Regions from separate parts of the Mesorhizobium sp. LNHC232B00 genome, predicted to be linked through region 3. Evidence: predicted binding sites of a transcription regulator. Region 3 holds the regulator's gene; each other region holds the start of a gene.

Evidence for each region. Region 3 encodes PhoB, which activates phosphate uptake and scavenging genes when phosphate is short. Its sites were predicted from a motif close to TGTCATNNANCTGTCAT; they were not measured.
Region 1: a site for PhoB is predicted at 4,500-4,516, ahead of X743_RS158950 (esterase-like activity of phytase family protein). Genes of this name have one in related genera too.
Region 2: a site for PhoB is predicted at 1,927-1,943, ahead of phnC (phosphonate ABC transporter ATP-binding protein). Genes of this name have one in related genera too.

Annotation. Positions count from the first base shown of each region.
Region 1 covers NZ_AYWP01000006.1:75,321-81,202, reverse strand. The annotation lists gene X743_RS158935 (MFS transporter) at 1-327, shown strand, start outside; gene X743_RS158940 (MATE family efflux transporter) at 351-1,823, opposite strand; gene X743_RS158945 (L,D-transpeptidase) at 2,033-2,827, shown strand; gene X743_RS158950 (esterase-like activity of phytase family protein) at 2,918-4,393, opposite strand; gene X743_RS158955 (FAD-dependent oxidoreductase) at 4,691-5,882, shown strand, end outside.
Region 2 covers NZ_AYWP01000002.1:363,118-368,999, reverse strand. The annotation lists gene phnL (phosphonate C-P lyase system protein PhnL) at 1-479, shown strand, start outside; gene X743_RS164750 (DapH/DapD/GlmU-related protein) at 476-1,093, shown strand; partial or broken gene X743_RS01000000168605 (DUF1868 domain-containing protein) at 1,177-1,888, shown strand; gene phnC (phosphonate ABC transporter ATP-binding protein) at 2,023-2,880, shown strand; gene phnD (phosphonate ABC transporter substrate-binding protein) at 2,982-3,890, shown strand; gene phnE (phosphonate ABC transporter, permease protein PhnE) at 3,946-4,905, shown strand; gene phnE (phosphonate ABC transporter, permease protein PhnE) at 4,971-5,882, shown strand, end outside.
Region 3 covers NZ_AYWP01000002.1:87,841-93,722, reverse strand. The annotation lists gene X743_RS166015 (sugar ABC transporter permease) at 1-875, opposite strand, end outside; gene xylF (D-xylose ABC transporter substrate-binding protein) at 1,019-2,059, opposite strand; gene X743_RS166025 (ROK family protein) at 2,330-3,574, shown strand; gene phoB (phosphate regulon transcriptional regulator PhoB) at 3,742-4,431, opposite strand; gene phoU (phosphate signaling complex protein PhoU) at 4,448-5,155, opposite strand; gene pstB (phosphate ABC transporter ATP-binding protein PstB) at 5,181-5,882, opposite strand, start outside.

The DNA of each region.
Region 1 (5,882 bases), on a different contig from region 3:
GTCCCCAGCGTCCTGCTGGTGGTGGCGGCACAGGTGCTGGCATCGATGGTTCTGATGATCGCGGCCACCGCCTGCTGCGGCGTCGTGGCGGCGCTTGGCTATCGCGGTGGCCTGCAGGTGGTGAACGAGATCGCGCCGGATGATCGCCGCGCCGAAATTGTGTCCAGCTTCTTCGTCTGCTGCTTCGTCGGCAACGCCTTGCCGGTCATCGGAATCGGGATCGTCTCGACCTATGCCAGTCCGATCGCCGCAAGCCTGGCATTCGCCGCCATGATTATCGTATTCGCGGTGGTAGCGCTGGCTTTCGGGCTGAAACATCGGCGCTGAGATGACCAGGGCCCGGCCGAATCTCAGCCGTTTGGCATTTCAGGCGCCATGTTGGCGCGCTGGCGCGGCACCCCAAGCCCGGTGTCCGGCGGCTCGCCGGCAGCCGGTCGGTTCTCGATCATGTGCAAGGTGCGCCAGCCGCCGAAGCGGTAGTAAGCCGCGGCCAGCACGAGTGAGGTGATCGAGCCGGCTGGAAAGCTCCACCACAGTGCTTCCTCGCCGAGCATACCGCGCATGAAATAGGCAAAGCCGGTGCGCACGACCAGCACCGAGATCACCAGGATGATCAGCGGCGGCATCACCGCGCCCGTGGCTCGGACCGTAGCGAACAGCACGATGGTGATGCCGAACAGGACGAACGACCAGGATGCGACACTGTTGATGTGGGCGGCGATGTCGATCGCAGCGCTGTCGCTGCTCAGGAACAGGCTGAGGATCGAGCGGTCGAAAAGCCATAGCAGCGCGACGAGGGCGCCAGTCAGGACGAGGTTGAAGCCGACGCCGGAGGCAGCGACCCGGCCGATCCGGTCCCAGCGGCCGGCACCGACATTCTGCGCCGCCATGGAGGAGACCGCGGCACCGATGGCGAGCGCCGGCATCTGGATATAGGTCCACAATTGCGCGGCGATGCCGTAGGCGGCGGCGACCTGCGAACCGTAGGAATTGACGATGCCCATCACCGTCAGCGCCGCCGCTGAGATGACGACCATTTGCAGGCCCATCGGCACGCCCTTGAAGACGACGATGCGCAGCAAGGCAGCGTCTGGCCGCAGCAGGGCGAGGTTGGCGCCGGCCAGTCGCAACGGGTGCTTGCGTACATAGAGCACGACGAGGATGGCGATGACGCTCACCGTCTGGCCGATCAGCGTGGACGTGGCCGATCCGGCGATGCCGAGTTCGGGAAACGGCCCGATGCCGCGGATGAGCAGCGGATTGAGGACGATGTCGAGGACGACCGCGAGCGCCATGAAGATGAAGGGCGTACGCGAGTCACCGGCGCCGCGCAGCACGGTCATAACGAAGGACAAAAGGTTCATCATCGGCACGGCCACGAAGATGATGCGCAGGTAGGAACGCGCCAGCGGCAAGGCGTCGGCCGGGGTGCCGAGCGTGTTGAGGATGGCGTCGACCCAGATCCAGCCGCAGACGGCGAAGATGATCGAGACGAGGAAAAAGAAGGTGGCGCTGGTGCCGACGATGCGGCGCGCCTCGGGCAGGTCGCGGGCGCCGACCGACTGCGCCACCAGGATGGTCGCCGCCATGCCGATGCCGAACACGGTGCCCAGGATCAGGAACAGCACCAGATTGGCGTTGGAGGTGGCGGTCAGCGCCGATTCACCGAGGAAGCGGCCGACCCAGGCGGCATTGATCGAACCGTTGAGCGACTGCAGAACGTTGGAGCCGAGCACCGGCAGGGCGAACAGCAAAAGCGTGCGTGGGATCGGTCCGCTGGTCAGGTCGCCGGTGCGCCGGCGCGTGGGCATTTTTTCGTCCATGTCTGGCAATCCGGCGAAGGCTTGATCTTGAGACCGATCCGCGATGATCGCCGATTCAGCGGGACAGGTCGATGCGGTGCCGGAAAAGATTGGCATCGGGTCTTCTGGCGCGCCTCGATCTAATCATGTTCTCAAAGCTTCCGGAATGGGATATTGATCCTGATGGGGGCCGCGTTCCTGTTGGATCTTGCGGTTGAGCTGGGGGATTCATGTCCGATATTCCGCTGTTTTCCGAGCGCCTGAACCGGCGTGCGTTTCTGAGTGCGTCCGCTTTGAGCGCGGCCGCGATGGCCCTTTCGGCGTGCTCCACGACGGATGTTGCGCCGCCGCCGCCGCCGGTGGCCGCCGCGCCCCCCGATGCAGCTTTCGGTGACGCTGCGAGCATGTACGCGGCGCGCACCGACGAGGGCTATCAACTGCCGGCAATCCCGGTCACCAAGCTCGACCCGAAGTTCGTGCGCCAGGTCGTGGCCGACCCGACCGGCGAAAAGCCCGGCACGATCGTCGTCGATACGTCAGAGCACTTCCTCTATCTGGTGCAAGATGGCGGCAAGGCCGTCCGCTACGGCGTCAGCCTCGGCAAGGCCGGTTTCGGCTGGACCGGCAGCGCCGTAGTCCAGGCGAGGAAGAAGTGGCCGGTGTGGACGCCGCCGCCGGAAATGATCCAGCGCCGGCCGGAACTGGCGAAATACAAGGACGGCATGCCGCCCGGTCCGCAGAGCCCGCTCGGCGCCCGCGCGCTCTATCTGTTCCGCGACGGCAAGGACACGATGTACCGGCTGCACGGCACGCCGGAGTGGGATTCCATCGGCAAGAACGCGTCGTCCGGCTGTGTGCGCTTCATGAACCAGGACATCATCGACCTCTACAGCCGCGTCAACGGTCCGGCCCAGGTCTTCGTGCGTCCCAATCTGTCGGCCGCCGGCAAGATCATGGCCGTGTCGAGCAGGACAGCCGAGCCGATCGATGCGGGCGTGCCGAAAGACGCGGAGTTCTTGAAGTAAGCGCCTTCGCGGGATCCCTAGCAAGGCTCGATTATTCGATCGCGGCAGCTCAGGCGGGCGCGCCAGGCGCGCCCGCCTGAGCTGTGATCGCTACTTCTTGGCGAGGCCGGGCAGCGTCACTTGATAGACCAGGAACATGGTGTCGACATTGGCGCCGTCGTCGGCCTTGTAGGGCGCGCCGACCTGCAAACCGTCCTGGGTCAGGAAGTCGTTGTCGTTGGCGACGAACAGGAAATAGTCGTCGGGCAGTTTCGGATCGAGCACGCTTGCCAGCGACATCGCTTCCCATTTTTCCGAGAGGTTGTCGTGGTCGTTCGGCGCGCCATTGTGCAGGCCGAAGCGGCCGAGCTGGGCATTGTCGTTGATGTCGATGAACGGCGTCAGCTTGGCCGGCGTCACCGACGGATCGAGCACACCCTTGGGGGCGACCGGCTTGTCCTTGTCGAAATCCGTGCCGGCGATGTCGGTGGCCGTGGAGACGTCGACGATGCTGATTTCGCGATAGAGCGAGGTGTCGCCCTTCACGCCCTGACCGTTGCCGCTGTCGCGCGCCAGCATCAGGAAGGATGTGTCCGACAACGCCACGATCTCGCTTTGCGCGGCGACCTTGGTCTTGCCCTTGGCATCCTTGAATACCGGCAGCGGCACGACATACTCATGTGCCAGTTTCAGGTGGGCGAGATCGGACGCGTCATAGACCAAGGCCCTGGTGTTCTGCCGCGTCGCAGGAGAATCGCCGCCATCCTGCCGGGTCGCCGATTGCAGCACGGCGATCAGGAACTTGCCGTCCGGCGTCATCGCCATGCCTTCGAGGCCCTGGTTGTTCTGGCGGCCGCTTTCCGGATCCTTGGGATCGGGCTCGGCGGCACCGGGGCCGGGATTGTCGGAGGAGAAGTTCGGTGTCCCCTTGCGCATCGGCACCAGGGCAGCCGGCGGCTGGGTCGCCGACATCAGGCGGCCTTCGCCGGAGAAACGGTAGATATTGGGGCCATATTCGTCGGAGATGAACATCGAGCCGTCGGGCAGTCGCACGATCGCCTCGTTGTCGAGGGCGAGCTTGCCGTTGGTGGCGGCGGGCAGCATCGGCAAGTCGCCGGCGGCGGCGCGCACGTCCGACTGCGGATCGAGGCCGGTGGCGTCGGCGCCCTTGTCGTCGGTGAGCAGCATGCTGTCGGCAAGCGTCGCCTTGACGCCGGTCTGTTCCTGGCCGGTAGCTGGAGCGGCGCCCGGCGCGACGGGGTTAAACTCGATGCCGATCGTGTTGAGGCGCGGGCGATAGTCGGTGGTGCCGGCGACATTGTAGCCGCGGTCCGGCAGCAGCAAGAGCGAGCCCTTGTAGCCGGCAGCGTCATGCGTCCAGCCCGATGTGTCGATCGACATGCCGGAGCCCGAGCCGAAGGTTTCGCCGAACTTGTCGCGCTGGGCGGCCGGGATGCGGCCGACGCCGACCAAGCCCTTGTTGACGAGGCCGCCGACGGTCGCGGTGCCGTCGGCGAGCGCCGGCGTCAAGGCGGTGAACAAGGCCAGCGCGACGCCAAGCGACGCGGTTCGGTACAGGTGTTTCATGGACAATCCTCTTTGTGACGAAGCGTGCCGGAACGGCTGAATCTGGAGGAGGCGTCATCTCGATGATGCCGCGAGCGTCTCCCCGAAAGCGATCTACGGCGTGAACATGATGCTTGCGTGACAGGCGGTGTGTGTCCGCCGGCTTGTTTGTGCACCAGCAAAGAAGCGCATTCGCGTGACCCAATCGATGGCGCTTTGCCACGCGGAGTTTCGCCCAGTGCGGCAAGTCGGTGGCGCGGACTGGACACATATGTCTAGTGCATCTATGGTGCCGGCCTCGAACAGGGGAGGGAAGCCTTGAAGTCGCACTACCGCGCAGTCGTCATCGGAGGTGGCGTGGTCGGCGCCTCGGTGCTCTACCATCTGACGCGGTTCGGCTGGTCGGATGTGGCGGTGATCGAGCGTGCCGAATTGACCGCCGGTTCGACCTGGCATGCGGCGGCCGGCTTCCACGCGCTCAACGCCGATCCCAATGTCGCGGCGTTGCAGGACTACACCATCAACCTCTACCGCGAGATCGAGGCCGAATCCGGCCAGGACATCGGCCTGCACATGACCGGCGGCGTCAACATCGTCAGCGATCCCCAGCGCTGGGAGTGGCTGAAATCGGCCTGGGCGGTGTTCCAGTCAGTCGGCATCGAGACCGCCCGGCTGGTGAGCCCGCAAGAGATCAGAGAACTCTGCCCGATCGTCGATGTCTCCGGCGTGCTCGGCGGCCTGCATGATTCCAACGAAGGCCATCTCGATCCCTACGGCACCACCCATGCCTATGCTGGCGCTGCGAAGAAGCGTGGTGCCGAAATCATCCTGCGCAACCGGGTCATCGAGCTAATGTCGCGCGCCGACGGCCACTGGGACGTCGTTACCGAGCAGGGCACCATCGTTGCCGAGCATGTTGTCAATGCCGGCGGGTTGTGGGCAAAGCAGCTCGGCCGGATGGCCGGCGTCGACCTGCCAGTGACACCGATGGAGCATCACTATTTCATCACCGAGGATATTCCGGAGATCGCGGCGCTGGATCGGGAAATCGGCATCGCCGTCGATCTCGATGGCTTTTCCTATCTGCGCCAGGAGCGCAAGGGCGTGCTGCTCGGTGTCTACGAGCAGAACCCGAAGCACTGGAACATGGATGGGGCGCCATGGGACTACGGCATCGAGCTCATCCCGGAAGATATCGACCGCATCAGCCCGGAACTCGCCAAGGCGCATGAGCGCTTTCCGTGCCTGGCGACGGCCGGCATCCGCAAATGGGTCAATGGCGCCTTCACTTTCACGCCGGATGGCAATCCGATCGTCGGGCCGGTGCGCGGTCTCAAGAATTATTGGGTCGCCTGCGGCGTCATGGCCGGCTTCAGCCAGGGCGGCGGCGTCGGCAAGTCGCTGGCCGAGTGGATGATTTTCAGCGAGCCGCAGGCCGATATCTTCGGCATGGACATCGCCCGCTATGGCGCCTTCGCCGCCAACCGGGAATATCTCAGGCAGACGACGC
Region 2 (5,882 bases), 280 kb from region 3:
TCGATCTCGCCAACGCCAGCCCGCGCACCGTTCTTGCCGTGCGCCGGCAAACGATCGGCTATGTCAGCCAGTTCTTGCGCGCCGTGCCACGCGTCTCGGCGCTGGATGTGGTCGCCGAACCGCTGTTCGAGCGTGGCGAGGAGCGCGAGGCGGCGAGAGGCAAGGCGCGCGCGCTGCTGGCGCAGCTCAACCTGCCGGAGAAACTCTGGGCGCTGCCGCCGGCGACCTTCTCCGGCGGCGAGCAGCAGCGTGTCAACATCGCGCGCGGCTTCATCACCGAGCACCCGATCCTGCTGCTCGATGAACCGACCGCCTCGCTCGATGCCAGGAACCGCGACGTGGTGATCGAACTCATCGCCGCCAAGAAGGCGGACGGCGTCGCCCTGCTCGGCATCTTCCACGACCACGACGTGCGCGAGGCGGTTGCCGACCGCATCATCGACGTCACCGCGTTTGCCCCCGGGAAAATCGCCGCATGAGCAGGAAATTGTCGGAGACGCCGCTGGTTCACCCGACGGCGGAGGTGCACAATTCCACGCTCGGCCGCTGGACCGAGATCGCCGACCGCAGCCGGGTCTCGGAAAGCGAACTCGGCGACTATTCATACATGATGCAGGATTGCGCCGTCTGGTGCGCTACGATCGGCAAGTTTGCCAACATCGCCGCGAGCGTGCGCCTCAATGCCACCAACCACCCGACGTGGCGGCCGACGCTGCACCACTTCACCTACCGCGCCTCGGACTATTGGGACGACGCCGAGCACGAGAGCGAATTCTTCGCGGAGCGTCGCGCCAAGCGCGTCACCATCGGCCACGACACCTGGCTCGGCCATGGCTCGACCGTCCTGCCCGGCATAACGGTCGGCGATGGCGCGGCGGTTGGCGCTGGAGCCGTCGTATCGAAAGATGTCGCCCCCTACACGATTGTCGCCGGCGTGCCGGCAAAACCGATCCGCGAGCGCTTCGACCGCCGAACGGCCGAACGCTATCAGGCACTCGCCTGGTGGGATTGGGATCACGCTCGGCTGCGTGCCTCACTCGACGATTTCCGGGAACTGTCTGCCGAAGCCTTCCTGGAGAAATACGAGGGATAGCTCCTCACATCGTCGTCATGGGAACTCGTTCATACCCTTGACACACGACTCGGACACGAGGCCATCTCCCCAAGGAGATCGCCATGCCCGACACAATCAGCCCCTCGCTCGCTGGATTCTTTGCCGGCTCCAACCCGACGCCACCGGCGCATCTTGGCACGCGCTACGACACGTCGGGCAACTTCCTGATCGAGCCCGGCAACACCGTCGTCAGTCACCTGGTCGGCGGCTCGCCGTCGCAGGCCGTGGTGCTTGCGGTGCGCGAGAAGATGAGGGCGATGCCCGATGCTGATCGGCTGGCCTTCACGCCCGTCTCCAGCCTGCACATGACGCTGTTCCAAGGCATCATCGAAAATCGCCGCCGCTTGCCCTACTGGCCGCAGGATGTCCCGCTCGACACCGGCATCGAGGCCATGACCCGCCTTTACCTGGAACGGCTAAAGGATTTCCGGGGCTTCGGCCCGTTCAACATCAAGGTGGTCGAAATCGTGCCGACCGGCCTCACCGTTGCCGGCGCGACCGACGACGACGTGCGCATCATGCGGTCAATGGCGCGATGCGCTGGCGGTGCCGTTCGGGTACCGGCACCCCGATCACGACGCTTACGTCTTCCACATCACCCTCGCCTATCAGATCCAGCGTCTTGCCGACGACAGGGCGGCCGCGTGGCAGACGCTGTTCGACGATTGCCTGGCGCTTCTCGCGCGCCAGGCGCCGGTGATCGAGATCAAGCCGCCCGCCTTCTGCAGCTTCCGCGACATGGAGCATTTCGAGGAATTGCTGGTCCTCGGCTGATCGCGCGGAAACGGGCGCATGACGCAGCGCCTGTGGAGCGTAACAAAACTGACATCCAGGCGACATGGCAGGTTCATGTGGCTGCGTTAGGCGAGAAGCCTGACGATCAACATGGTCCTGACGGGAACCTGCCCATGCCAGCAACCTCAGCCACGCTCGAAATCCGCGGCGTCACCCGACGATTTGGCAAGAACACCGCTGTCAGCGATATCAACATCTCGATCCCGCAGGGTCAGATGGTCGGCGTCATCGGCCGTTCCGGCGCCGGCAAATCGACCCTTCTTCGCATGATCAACCGTCTCATCGATCCCAGCCAGGGGTCGATTTTTTTTGACGGCGCCGAAGTCTCCCAGTTGCGCGGCTCGCCGCTGCGGCGCTGGCAGCGCGACTGCGCCATGATCTTCCAGCAGTTCAACCTAGTGCCGCGCCTCGACGTGCTGACCAATGTGCTGCTCGGCAAGCTGAACCACCGTTCGACGATATCGAACCTTTTCGGCATGTTCTCCCGCGCCGAATGCGCCGAGGCCGTCGCCGCCCTTGAGCGGCTCGACATGGCCCGCACCGCACTGCAGCCCGCCGGAACGCTATCGGGCGGACAGCAGCAGCGCGTCGCCATCGCCCGCGCCATGATGCAGCAGCCCAGGGTGATCCTCGCCGACGAGCCGATCGCCTCGCTCGACCCGCTCAATGCCAAGGTGGTGATGGATTCGCTGCAGGACATCAATCTGCGCGAGGGCATCACGGTCGTCACCAACCTCCACACCCTGGATACCGCCCGCACCTATTGCAACCGCATCATCGGCATGGCCGCCGGCAAGGTCGTCTTCGATGGAGCGCCGGAAGAGCTTGACCGCGAGGCCGTCCGTCTCGTCTACGGCGCCGACAGCAATGGTGGCGAGATTTCGGAGGCCATCACCTCCACCAGCGTTGCCTTCAAGCGAAAGATCGCCGCATCCGCCGGACCGCTCGAACCTGCATTCCCAGCTTACTGAGTTCAAGAAAGAGCGGCTCGGATCGTCCGCCCGCGTCAAGGGCACCTGTCAAAATCAATAACGCTGCCGGCGCGGGGCCGGAACCTACAGGAGAGATATCAATGTTCAGGAAGATGGTTCTCAGCGCCGTTTCGGTGCTCGCCATGGCCACCAGCATGGCCCACGCCGCCGACATGAAGGAATTCCGAGTCGGCATTCTCGGTGGCGAGAACGAAACCGACCGGCTGCGCAACTACCAGTGCCTGGCCGACCATTTGAAGGCCGAATTCGGTTTCGAAAAGGTCTCGCTGTTCCCGGCCGCCGACTATGACGGCGTCATCCAGGGCCTGCTCGGCGGTACGCTCGATTTCGCCGAACTCGGCGCTTCCGGCTACGCCAGCGTCGCGCTGAAGGACCCGAAGGCCGTTACCCCGATCCTCACCACCCAGCAGACCGACGGCGCCACCGGCTATTATTCGATCGGCCTGGCACTCAAGTCCTCCGGTATCACCGACATCAAATCGGCCAAGGGCAAGAAGCTCGGCTACGCCGATCCGGATTCGACCTCGGGCTACCTGATCCCGCTGACCCAGATCCCGAAGGACACCGGCGCTTCGAACGAGACCTTCTTCGCTTCGACCCAGTTCAACGGCGGCCACGAGAACAACGTCCTGGCCGTGCGTGACGGCAAGGTCGACGTCGCCGTGGACGATTCCTCGGGCATCGGCGACTTCAAGAACGGCTACACTTCGGGCACCTTCCACAAGGAAGTCGCCAAGGGCGCCGTCGACCCCAACGACTTCGTCGAAGTCTGGCGCTCGGGCCTGATTCCGAACGGCCCGCTGGTCGTGCGCACCGCGCTTGGCGACGACATGACCGCCAAGCTGACCGCCTTCTTCACCGACCTGCCCAAGAAGGACAAGGCTTGCTTCGAAGGCGTGGAAGGCGGCGATTTTACCGGCTACGTTCCGGTGAAGGCGGACTTCTACAACGTCATCGTCGAAGCCCGTAAGGCAGCCATCGGCGGCTAACGGCGAAATCGGAAAGGGCGGCGCTGAAAACGCCGCCCTTTTTGCATCTCCGATCATGACCCTTTCCGTGACAGCCCCCTCTTCTGGCGCTACCCATCAGATGGCCGATGCCTGGCGACGACAGACGTCGTTGCGCCGGTTCTATACCGCCCTCGGCGTCGCGCTGCTGCTTGTCGCCATGCTCGCCAGCATGTGGTTTGCCGACGAAGCCAATGCCGGCCACTTCTTCGACCGGCTGCCGCACATCCTGGATTTCCTGAGCTGGCTGGTCCCCAGGGACTGGAACGACGTCTGGCGGGCCTTGTTCGACATCGCCTCGCCGCATGATACCGGCACCCAGGAATTCAACTTCCCGCTTGGCCGCGTCTATGTCTGGGGCGGCCTCTACATCCCCGAATATTTCGAGCTGATGCTGACCACGGTGAACGTGGCGCTGGTCTCCACCTTCATCGGTTTCGTCTTCGCCGTGCCGTTCTCCTTCATCGCCGCGCGCAACCTGACGCCGCACCCTGTGCTGCGGCTTGTCGTCAAGCGCTTCATGGAATTGCTGCGCGCCTTCCCCGAGATCGTCATCGCCGGCCTGTTCGCGGCCATCGTCTCGATCGGCCCGGTCGCCGCCATCATCGCCATCGGCCTGCATTCGATCGGCGCGCTGGGCAAGCTTTTCTACGAGATCAATGAAAACATCGACATGCGGGCCGAGGAAGGCCTGCGGGCGGTTGGCGCCAACTGGTTCGAGCGGGTGCGCTTTGCCGGCCTGCCGCAGGTTCTGCCGAACTTCATGTCCTACACGCTGCTGCGGATCGAGATCAACGTTCGCATCTCCACCATCATGGGCGCGGTCGGCGGCGGCGGCATTGGCGAGGAGCTCAAGCTCTCCATCTCGCGCGGCTTCGGCGCCAAGACGCTGGCCCTGGTGCTGCTCCTTTTCACCACCATCTTCATCGTCGACCAGTTCTCAGCCTGGCTGCGCCGCAAGCTCGTCGGCGAGCAGGCCTTCGTGATGGGGGCTTAGACCATGGTCCCGAAAAGTGGAGGCCGGTTTTCGGAAGAGATCATGGTCAAACAAAAAGACGAATCATGGCGACCATGACGGCGGATGAAATCAGCGCGATCGAGGACCGCTTTCCGCAGGTGTTCCGGCGCCCGGCCTACAAGCGCTTCGGTCCGCTGTTCCTGCTTCTGGGCACGGTGCTCTACCTCGCCTATGCGATGTGGTTCTTCAGCCTGCCGCAGGTGCTGCGGGAATCGCACTGGGAGCGCCTGCCGCTGTTCCTGTCGCAGTGGGTCAGCTACGATCTGCAGCCGGAGTTTCGCCTCGACCAAGCCGAGATCACGCCAAAATATCCGCGCTTCTCCGCGCTTGGCGAGAACCCGAACCCCGACTGGGTGATCAGGAACCCGGACGGCACATTCACCGTGCGGATCGACGGGCCGGCTAAATCCGTCACTTTCGACAAGGCGCAGGCGACGATCATGGCCAACGGCCAGACCGTGCCTGTCACGCTGACCAGCGGCAAGCCGGTTATCTCAGGCCCGGTGCCGGACTGGATCACCGCGCATGACGACGAAGTGGTCGCCAAGATGGGCTTCGCCGGCGAGGTGCGCGTCACCGTCGACCGCGTCAAAGTGCGCAAGCGCTTCCTCGGCTGGGCGAATTTCGTCTTCGATACCCGCTCGCCCTTCTTCGGCAAATCGGCGGGAGACGTGCTCTCGCTGATCGTGTCCGGGCCGCAGCTGAAACCCGGCACCTCGAACCTCGCGCTTGCCGGCGACAACATCTGGAACAACGCCCAGTGGCAGCACGGCGACGTTTGGACGAAGCTGCTGCAGACCATCGTCATGGCGTTTCTGGGCACGCTGCTCGGGGGCATCGTCGCCTTTCCGCTGGCATTCTTCGCCGCCCGCAATATCACGCCGAGCGGATTGCTGAGCCAAGTGCTCAAGCGCTTCTTCGACTTCATGCGCTCGGTCGACATGCTGATCTGGGCA
Region 3 (5,882 bases):
ATCAGCACCGGTATGGCAATGCCGTGGGCGATGAACAGTCCATTTTCAGGAATGGCGATGCCGTTCTGCTGTGCGTACTGGCGTACGATGCCGATTGGCCACGGATAGGAATTGGCGATCCACACCGCGCAAAGGATGGCGGCGCAGGCGACTACGCCGAGAAAGGTTTCCGCCCAGACCGGACGCAGCGGAAAGTTGAACCGTTTGCGCTGCGACCGACCGTTGAGCAGCGCGAAAGCGACAGCCGCGCAAGCAACGGCGCCGATGATCCAGCTGGCGGTGGCGCCGATCGAGCCCCTCGGTCCGCCCCCCATCAGCTGGAATGTGGCGTCGAGTGGCGCGACCGTGCGCCCGTTGGTGATGAGCCATGCCATGCCGCGCCAGACCAGCAGGCCGCCCAGTGTCACGATGAAGGCCGGAACTTCGAGGTAGGCGATGACGAAGCCCTGGAATGCGCCGATCAGGAGACCGAGCACCACGCCGGCGGCCAGTGCAATGATCCAGAGCCAGGGATTTCCAAGCTGGAAGCCGATGACGCGAATGAGGGATTCGGCTTGCGCCACGCCCATGATCATGCCGATCACACCTTCGACGGAGCCAACCGAAAGGTCGATGTTGCGCATGACGATGACCAGCACCATGCCAGTCGCCATGATCGCGACCGAGGACGTCTGCACCGACAGGTTCCAGAGATTGCGCGGCGTCAGGAACAGTCCGCCCGACAGGATGTGAATGCCGATCCAGATGACCAGCAGCGCACCGACCATGCCAAGCATGCGTGTGTCGAGTTCGGTTGCCTTCAGAAACCGGGCGACCGCGCCAAGTTCCGATGCCCGCGCGGTGTCGGCCGGTGCATTTGAGGTCGTGTCGGTCATGAAATCCTCCCGCCGGCTTGCCGTCTGGCGCGGATGCCGGAATAGAGCCTGGAAGTTACCCGCCAGCGGCGGAAACACAAATCTTCTTGAAAAAACGCCGCGGCCTGGCAGCCGCGGCGTTTCATTGTCTGACGTCTTCGAGATCAGTTGCAGGCCGCGACGCTGCCAGCGGCGACGCCCGCGCAGACCTCGTCCTTCTTGATCCAGCCGGCGTCGATGACCACGTTGAGATTGTCCTTGGTGATCGCAACCGGTGTCAGGAACAGCGACTTGACGGTGTTGCCGCCAGGCGTCGTGAAGTCCTTCGCACCGGCGATGTCGGCCATCTTCTTGCCGTCGGCCAGCTGCGAGGCGATCTCGGCGGCATTCTTGCCGAGCTCGCGCGCGTCCTTCCACACCGACACGGTCTGGGTGCCGAGCGCGATGCGGTTGAGTGCCGCATGGTCGCCGTCCTGGCCGGACACCGGCACGGTGCCGGCAAGGCCTTGCGCCGTCAGCGCCGCGACGACGCCGCCTGCGGTGCCGTCATTGGCCGCGACCACCGCGTCGACCTTGTTGTCGTTGGCGGTCAGGAACTGTTCCATGTTCTTCTGGGCGTTGGCGGGCAGCCAGCCGTCCGTATAGGCCTCGCCGACATTCTTGATCTTGCCGCTGTCGATGGCTTCCTTGAGCACTTCCATCGAGCCCGAGAACAGGAAGTCGGCATTCGGATCGGCACCCGAGCCCTTGATGAAGACGTAGTTGCCTTCCGGCTTGGCCTTGAACACCGCGCTGGCCTGCAAGCGACCGACTTCCTTGTTGTCGAAGGTCAGGTAGAAGACGTCCTTGTTCTCGATCAGGCGGTCATAGCCGACGACCGGAATGCCTTCGTCCAATGCCTTCTGCACCGCCGGGCCGATGGCCGAGGCGTCCTGCGCCAGGATGATCAGCGAATTGGCGCCTTGCGAGATCAGGCTTTCGACATCGGTGAGCTGCTTGCCGGGATTGGACTGCGCGTCGGCGGAGATGTACTTGTCGCCGGCGGCCTCGATCGCTTTTTTCATCGCGGCCTCGTCGGTCTTCCAGCGCTCTTCCTGGAAGTTGGACCAGGAAACGCCGATGACCTTGTCCTTCGCCTGCGCGACCGACGCAAGCGTCAGCGACATGGCGACACCCGCCAGGATGGCGGCTGTGAATTTCTTCATGATATTCCTCCCTGCGCCGCGTACGGCGCGACCAAACTGACCCTAAGGCCGGCACAAAGGCCCTATTTTTTCGAGCCTCGAAAAAACACTGGTCCATCGCCGGAACACTGTCAACGATGATTCTGATGGATTTTGAGGTGCCGCGGACTTTTTTTCGAGCTCCGGAATAAATAATGACAGCGTGCGGCGCTTCTGCCAGTATTTGGTGGCGTCGCTTGGCGGCCTTCGGGAGGCACGAAAGGCCGCGGCGACCGGGAGGATGTGGGAAACATGTCGGTCGGAATCCGCCACGACGATCTGCGCCGGCGCAACCGCGCCATGGTGATCTCGGCCGTGCGCCGTGCCGGTCAGCCTTCGCGCACCGAGATCGCCGCCACCACCGGTCTCAGCCACTCGACCATTTCGGCGATCTCCTCCGACCTGATCGGCGAAGGCGTCCTGACCGAGGGCAAGCCGAGCGAGGCCGGCTCGCTGAAACGCGGCCGGCCGCAGGTCGGCCTTACCCTCAACCCGGAGGCGGCGGCGGTGATGACCGTGGTGCTGTCGCTGAATTTCCTGTCGGTCGCCGTCATCGACTATGCCGGCCAGGTGATATCGGAGGAACAGCGCCGGCTGGACACGCTGACTATGTCGCGCGAGGCGCTGATCGGCGAATGCGTCGCCATCGTGCGGCGCCGCATCGACGATCCCGACATCGATGTCCGCAGCGTCGCCCGCATCGCACTGGCCATCCAGGGCATCACCGATACCGAGGCGCGCGCCATGCTGTGGTCGCCGATCACGCCGCAGACCGACATCGCGTTCGCCGACATATTCGAGGCCGAGTTCGGCATCCCCGCCACCATGGAAAACGACTGCAACATGATGGCGGTGGCGCTGCGCTGGCGCGATCCCGAGCGCTACCGCGACGACTTCATCGCCATTCTGCTGTCTCACGGCATCGGCATGGGCCTGGTGCTGAAAGGCCAACTGTTCACCGGCACCCACTCGTCGGGTGGCGAATTCGGCCACATGATCCACCGGCCGGGCGGCGCACTCTGCCGCTGCGGACGGCGCGGCTGCGTCGAGGCCTACGCCGGCAACTACGCCATCTGGCGAAGCGCGAGGCAGCTTGGCGAGGACACCGAACCGGTCGACGTCAGCGACGCCGACATGCGGGCGCTGGCGGCCTCGGCGCGCGACAAGGACGGACCGGAGCGCCAGGCCTATCGCAAGGCCGGCGAGGCACTCGGCTATGGCCTCGGCAGCCTGTTCGCGCTGATCGATCCCGCCCCCGTCGCCATGGTCGGCGTCAGCGCCGCCGCCTTCGACCTGATCGAGCCGGCCTTGCGCGAGGCGATTGCCCAGACCGCCGGCGGCCAGCACTCGAAATCGATCTCTTTCGACACCGAGCCTAACGAACTGCCGCTGATCCGCGAAGGCTGCGCCATGCGCGCGCTGACCTTCGTCGACCAGGAGATTTTCGCGCCGGGCGTGCAGGCGAGAGCAGGCGCGGCTGGGAAGAATGTGGCCTGAACCGAATATCGGATCGCGACCTGGGACGTGCTGAGATTCAGGTCAGGCCGAGGCGAGGATGGTGGATTCCGAGAACCGGAACGGAGCGGACATTTGGGTCCGTGAGTACCGGAAGCGCAGGAAGCCGCCATTCGCAGGCCGGCATCACCTGAATATCAGCATATCCCCTAATCTTCCCGGATCGCGTAGCCCGCCCCACGAATCGTGCGGATCACATCCGGCATGCGGCCATTGTTGACCGCCTTGCGCAGCCGCCCGACATGCACGTCGACGGTGCGCTCGTCGATGTAGATCGTCTCGCCCCAGACATTGTCGAGCAACTGGCTGCGCGAGAACACGCGGCCGGGATGGCGCATCATGAATTCGAGCAGGCGGAACTCGGTCGGTCCGAGCCGGATCTCGCTCTTCTTGCGGTAGACGCGGTGCGATTCGCGGTCGAGCACGATATCGCCGACCTTGAGCACGCTGGACAGCACTTCAGGTTTAGCGCGGCGCAGCAGCGCCTTGACGCGTGCCATGAATTCCGGCGTCGAGAACGGCTTGACCAGATAGTCGTCGGCGCCGGTCGACAGGCCGCGCACGCGGTCGCTCTCCTCGCCCCGCGCGGTCAGCATGATGATCGGCAGCCGCTCGGTCTCGGGCCGCATCCGCAGGCGCCGGCAGAGTTCGATGCCGGACACCGCCGGCACCATCCAGTCGAGCACCAGAAGGTCGGGCACGTTCTCCTGCAGGCGGATCTCCGCCTCGTCGCCGCGCGTCACCACCTCGACCTGGTAGCCCTCGGATTCCAGATTGTAGCGGAGCAGCACCCCTAGCGGCTCCTCATCCTCCACCACCATGATGCGTGGCGCGATCATCGGCTGGTCACCCCTGCTATGCCGCCGGCGCCGACATCGCGGTTTCGTCCTGCTTCGGACGATTGGCGGGCAGCTGTGTGCCGGTCAGCACATAATACGCATTCTCGGCGATGTTGGTCACGTGGTCGCCGATGCGTTCGAGGTTCTTGGCGCAGAACAGAAGATGCGTGCAGGCGGTGATGTTGCGCGGATCTTCCATCATGTAGGTCAGCAGTTCGCGGAACACCGAAGTGTATTTGACGTCGATACGCTCGTCGTCGGCGCGCAGCTTGGCCAGTGCGTCGGCATCGCGCGCCGCATATTCCTCGATGACACCCTGAACCTGGATCAGCACCAGCTGCGCCATCGCGTCGATGGAGTGCGACAGGTCGCGCGGCGTGGCGGAGAGCCCGACCGTGCCGACGCGCTTGGCGATGTTCTTGGCAAGGTCGCCGATGCGTTCGAGATCGCCGGCCATGCGGATCGAGCCCACGACGTGGCGCAGATCGTCGGCCATCGGCTGGCGCTTGGCGATCAGCGTGATGGCGCGGTCGTCCAGCTCGCGCTGGCGCGCATCCATGATCGCGTCATCGGAGACGACGCGTTGGGCGAGCGCATTGTCGGAGTTCAGCAGCGCCTTGGTGGCACCGCCGACCATCGAGCCGGCGAGGTCGCCCATGTCGCTGATCAGCCTGCTGATCTGTCCGAGATCTTCGTCGAAGGCTGCAACCGTGTGTTCGGCCATGATCCTGGTCCTCGTATGCGTGCGATCAGCCGAAGCGGCCGGTGATGTAGTCCTGCGTGCGCTTCTCGCGGGGCGACGTGAATATCTTCTCCGTCTTGTCGAACTCGACCAGTTCGCCCAGGTACATGAAGGCCGTCTGCTTCGACACGCGCGCCGCCTGCTGCATGTTGTGGGTGACGATGACGATCGTGTAGTCGGCCTGCAATTCGTCGATCAGCTCCTCGATCTTGGCGGTCGACAGCGGATCGAGCGCCGAGGCCGGCTCGTCGAGCAGGATGACTTCCGGCTTCACCGCCACGGTACGGGCAATGCAGAGCCGCTGCTGCTGGCCGCCCGAAAGGCTGAGGCCGCTGGCATTGAGCTTGTCCTTGACCTCGGTCCAGAGTGCTGCGCGCTTCAGCGCCTGTTCGACGCGGCCGTCCATCTCGGCCTTGCTGATCTTCTCATAGAGCCTGACACCGAAGGCGATGTTCTCATAGATCGACATCGGGAACGGCGTCGGCTTCTGGAACACCATGCCGATCTTGGTGCGCAACAGGTTGAGATCCTGCGAGCGGTCGAGAACGTTCTTGCCGTCGAGCAGCACCTGGCCCTCGGCTGTCTGCCTGGGATAGAGCTCGTAGATGCGGTTGAAGACGCGCAGCAGCGTCGACTTTCCGCAGCCCGACGGTCCGATGAAGGCGGTGACGCTGCGTTCGGGCAGCGACAGCGTGATGTCCTTCAGCGC